Regions from separate parts of the Nonomuraea sp. NPDC005501 genome, predicted to be linked through region 1. Evidence: riboswitches for the same ligand, from Rfam matches in the RefSeq annotation. Region 1 holds a riboswitch; the other holds the start of a gene.

The links. Region 1 has a riboswitch for glycine ahead of gcvP (aminomethyl-transferring glycine dehydrogenase). Riboswitches for the same ligand answer to the same signal wherever they lie in the genome.
Region 2: another riboswitch for glycine. It lies ahead of gcvT (glycine cleavage system aminomethyltransferase GcvT); the one in region 1 lies ahead of gcvP (aminomethyl-transferring glycine dehydrogenase).

The regions. Positions count from the first base shown of each region.
Region 1 covers NZ_JBEXDT010000049.1:35,740-38,198, reverse strand. The annotation lists gene gcvP (aminomethyl-transferring glycine dehydrogenase) at 1-1,363, opposite strand, end outside; glycine riboswitch at 1,516-1,611, opposite strand; gene ABZS51_RS23415 (MerR family transcriptional regulator) at 1,631-2,251, opposite strand; gene ABZS51_RS23410 (bifunctional nuclease family protein) at 2,400-2,459, opposite strand, start outside.
Region 2 covers NZ_JBEXDT010000007.1:127,645-130,103, forward strand. The annotation lists gene gcvT (glycine cleavage system aminomethyltransferase GcvT) at 1-1,061, opposite strand, end outside; glycine riboswitch at 1,190-1,287, opposite strand; gene ABZS51_RS06860 (gamma-glutamyl-gamma-aminobutyrate hydrolase family protein) at 1,363-2,052, opposite strand; gene ABZS51_RS06865 (3-oxoacyl-ACP reductase) at 2,061-2,459, opposite strand, start outside.

The sequences.
Region 1 (2,459 bases):
CCTCGTCGGCGACCAGGGCGTCCAGGTCGGCGCGGGAGGCGGACTCGTGGCCGAGCGTCTCGCCGAAGGCCGACGCGACCCGCTCCAGGTGGTCGGCGGTGGTGGTCTCGGAGCAGGCGACGGCGACGTGGTCGGCGTCGGCGGGCCACACGTTGACGCCGCGCTCGGCCGCCAGCCGTACGACGTCGGCGGCCTTGCCGGGGACGCGGGCCAGCACGGTGTCGAAGAACTCGCCGTGGACGACCTCGACGCCGCCGCGGCGCAGCGCCTCGGCGAGGGCGGCGGCGTGCCGGTGGGTCCGGGCGGCGATGCGGCGCAGCCCTTCGGGCCCGTGGTAGACGGCGTACATGCCGGCGATGACGGCGAGCAGCACCTGGGCGGTGCAGATGTTGCTGGTGGCCTTCTCGCGGCGGATGTGCTGCTCGCGGGTCTGCAGCGCCAGCCGGTAGGCGGGGTCGCCGTCGGCGTCGACGGAGACGCCGACCAGGCGGCCGGGCATCTGCCGCTGCAGGCCCTCGCGCACCGACATGTACGCGGCGTGCGGCCCGCCGAAGCCGAGCGGGACGCCGAAGCGCTGGGAGGAGCCGACGGCGATGTCGGCGCCCAGCTCACCGGGCGCGGCGACGAGCGTGAGCGCCAGCAGGTCGGCGGCGGCCACGACGAGGGCGCCGGAGGCGTGGGCCGCCTCGGCGACCGCGCGGAAGTCACGCAGGCGGCCGGAGGCGCCGGGGTACTGGACGAGCACGCCGAAGCACTCGGGCAGCTCGCCCTCCAGGGTGTGCTCGACGAGCTCGATGCCGAGCGGCTCGGCGCGGGTGGCGAGCACCGCCTTGGTCTGCGGCAGCGTGTCGGCGTCCACGACGAACACGGGGCTCTTGACCTTGCCGGCCCGCCGGGCCAGGGTCATCGCCTCGGCGGCGGCCGTGGCCTCGTCGAGCAGGGAGGCGCCCGCGACGGGCAGGCCGGTCAGGTCGGAGACCACGGTCTGGAAGTTGAGCAGCGCCTCCAGCCGGCCCTGGGAGATCTCGGGCTGGTACGGGGTGTAGGCGGTGTACCAGCCGGGGTTCTCCAGGAGGTTGCGGCGGATGACCGCAGGCGTGACCGTCTCGTGGTAGCCGAGGCCGATCATGGAGGTGAGGACCTGGTTGCGGCCGGCCAGCGCGCGCAGCTCGGCGATCGCGCCGGTCTCGCCGACCGCGGCGGGCAGCCTCAGCCGGTCCTTGGCCCTGATGGCCTCGGGCACGGCCACCGCCACGAGGTCGGCCACGGACTCGAAGCCGACGGCCTCGAGCATGCGCTGCTGCTCCGGGGCGGAGGGGCCGATGTGCCGGGCCGAGAACGGCGGAGCTGACAGGTCGGTCATGGAGGTGCCTCCCGAGGCTGTGGAGACCGGCGCCAGGGCGCGGGCTTATGCCGGGTCTCCCCCTCTGTCATGCGGACCTGAGAGCTTCACCCCGGAGGGCTTGCACCGTCGGTGAGACGCGCCTGGCGGGCGCGCCTGCTTTCCAGAGACGCCTCACCCGAGCGGTACAGGTGCCTGAGAGATTCCGGGGAGGGTTGCTCCTTCGGCGCCCCAGGGACGAAGCCCGGGGACTCTCCCGCACGGGGTCGTCAGCCTTGCGCTCTCACTTTACCCTGTGCGGCGCGCACGCCGCCGCTGGGCCAGCTCGTCAGCGGGGTGGTCGGCCGGGACGGTGTCCGCGACCGCCGCTCGTTCCCCCGGCAGCTCCGCGAGGGAGCCCTCGACCTCGCGCCAGACCCGGCCGAGGGCGATGCCGAAGACGCCCTGACCGCCCTGGAGCAGGTCGATCACCTCGTCGGCCGAGGTGCACTCGTAGACGCTGACACCGTCGCTCATGAGCGTGATCTGGGCGAGGTCGGCCACCCCGCGCTCACGCAGGTGCTGCACGGCCGTACGGATCTGCTGGAGGGAGACCCCGGTGTCGAGAAGCCGCTTGACGACCTTGAGCACCAGGATGTCGCGGAAGCTGTAGAGCCGCTGGGAGCCGGAGCCCTGCGCCGCTCTTATCGTGGGCTCGACCAGTCCGGTGCGTGCCCAGTAGTCCAGCTGCCGGTAGGTGATGCCGGCCGCCGCGCAGGCCGTCGGGCCACGGTATCCGATGTCACCCGGCAGCGACGCCGGTCGCTCGTCGAAGAGCAGTCCCTGCTCCCCGGCACGCTGCCGCGCGCTCTCGCGCCGTACCGAGTCTTCCTGGCCGGCCGTCTTTCCCTCGCCGCTGCTGACCGCCACGCGGACCTCCGGCTTTCTCTCATCCCGTGACCTGATCTGGGGGTTCGTAAAAAGGCGGCCACGGGTTTCACTTGCACCGTAGGACCGTGACCATGCTCAGTCAACGATCCGGCTCGGCGCGTCGTGAAGCGTAAATGCACTGAAATACCTACCCCGCCCTGCCGAAGTCCTCGGGGGTGATCGTGTCAAGGAACTCCCTGAACTTCTC
Region 2 (2,459 bases), on a different contig from region 1:
AGCTCCACGAGGTCCATGGCCTCATGGCTGCCCCGGATGTCCACGGCCAGACCTTCGTCCGCCCCGGTGTCGACGTAGGCCATCGCGATGGGCCTGCCCAGGGTCTGGGAGGGGGCACCGCTGGTGACCTCGCCGACGACGGCACCGTCCTTGGTGACCGGGAACCCATGGCGGGGCACCCGGCGGCCCCGGGCGACGAGACCGACGAGCCGGCGCCGCGGCGGCGTGTCCTTGACCGCCTCCAGCGCCGACCTGCCGACGAAGTCGCCCGGCTTGTCGAATTTCACCACTCTGCCCAGCCCCGCGTCGAACGGGGTCAGCTCGGCGCTCAGCTCGTTGCCGTACAGCGGCATGCCGGCCTCCAGGCGCAGCGTGTCGCGGCTGGACAGGCCCGCGGGGCGCAGCCCGTACGGCTCGCCGGCCCGCGTGAGGGCGTGCCAGAGCGGCACGGCGTCCTCGTTGGCCACGAACAGCTCGAACCCGTCCTCGCCGGTGTAGCCGGTGCGCGCGATCAGCGCCTGCCGCCCGTCGACCACGCCGGGCAGTCCCGCGTAGTACTTGAGGCCGGGCAGGTCGGCGTCGGTGAGGGTGGCGAGGATCTCCTGGGCGTGCGGCCCCTGCACGGCGATCAGCGCGTACTGCTCGGAGCGGTCCTCGACCACCGCGTCGTACGACTTGGCGCGCCCGCCCAGCTCGGCGGCGACCTTCTCGTAGTTGGAGGCGTTGGCCACGACCATGAACTCCTCGTCGCCCAGCCGGTAGACGATGAGGTCGTCGAGCACCCCGCCCCGCTCATTGACGATCATGGTGTAGCGGGCGCGACCGGGCGCGAGAGCCGACAGGTGGCCGACCAGGGCGTAGTCGAGTGCCTCGCCCGCCTGCGGCCCGGTGACGAAGATCTCGCCCATGTGCGAGAGGTCGAACAGCCCGGCCGCGCCGCGGACGGCGTTGTGCTCGGCGGACTCGCTCCCGTAGCGCAGCGGCATCAGCCAGCCGGCGAAGTCGGTGAGCGTGGCGCCGAGACTCTCGTGAACGTCTCGCAACGGTGTGGGTCGGGACATTTCGCACCTCAGGGCAGGGTCGGATGCCAGGATCCTCCCCCTCTGTCATGGTTGCCTGAGAGCTTCGCCCGGGCTTTGCCGGACTTTCACCTTCGGCGAGGCCCGGGGGCCTGCTTTCCAGAGGTCACCTCGTCCGTGCGGTCCTTTGCCTTGAGAGGTTCGCGGGGAGGGCTTGCTCCTTCAGGGACCCTGGATGGCTGTCAGGGCGCTCTCCCGCACGGGTTCGCCGGTGATGCCCGCAAGCCTAGTGCCGTGACGGGGCTGTTGTCGCGTGCGCCCCCTCGGGATCGCCGGGTCCGTCTCAGCAGGCGGCCACCAGGGCCTCGAACAGCGCGCAGTCGGCCGCCGCCTCCGGATGCCACTGGACGGCCAGGGCGAACGGGTGCCCGTCCAGCTCCACCGCCTCCACCGTGCCGTCGCCGGCCGTGGCCGTCACGGTCAGCCCCCGCCCGAGACGGTTCACGGCCTGGTGGTGGTAGTGCGGCACCTCCACCGGCTCGGCGCCGAGCGCCTTGGCCAGCCGCGAGCCCGGCGCGGGTCGTACCGGCAGGTGGCCGAACACGCCCGGCGCGGGGGAGTGCCCGGTGTGGCCGACCACGTCCGGCAGGTGCTGGTGGAGGCTGCCGCCGAGCGCCACGTTCAGCACCTGCAGGCCGCGGCAGACGCCCAGGTAGGGAACCCCCCGCTCCAGCGCCGCCGTCAGCAGCGCGAACTCCGCGTCGTCGCGGAAATTGCGCACGTAGCCGGTGCGCTCGTGCGGCTGCTCGCCGTAGCGGGCGGGGTCGATGTCGCCCCCGCCGGCCAGGACGAGCCCGTCCAGCCGGGCCGCCACCGGGCCGGGCTCGCCGGCCGGCGGCAGCAGCACCGGCTGCCCGCCGGCCCGCACCACCTGCTCCACGTACATGAACGGCAGGAGCGCGGTGTCCAGCTCCCAGACGGTGTAGCGCGCGGGCTCCACGTACGTCGTGATGCCGATGACCGGACGGGACACGATCCCCCCTACAGCGGCGTCACGTAGGCGCCGGAGATGCCCCCGTCGACGAGGAACTCCGACGCCGTGACGAACGACGCGTCGTCGCTGGCCAGGAACGCCACCGCGGCGGCGATCTCCGACGCCTCGGCGAACCGGCCCACCGGCACGTGCACGAGCCTGCGCTGCGCCCGCTCCGGGTCCTTGGCGAACAGCTCCTGGAGCAGCGGCGTGTTGACCGGCCCGGGGCACAGGGCGTTGACCCGGATGCCCTCGCGGGCGAACTGCACGCCGAGCTCCCGCGACATGGCCAGCACGCCGCCCTTGGAGGCCGTGTAGGAGATCTGCGAGGTGGCCGACCCCATGACCGCCACGAACGACGCCGTGTTGATGATCGAGCCCTTGCCCTGCCGCCGCATGTACGGGAT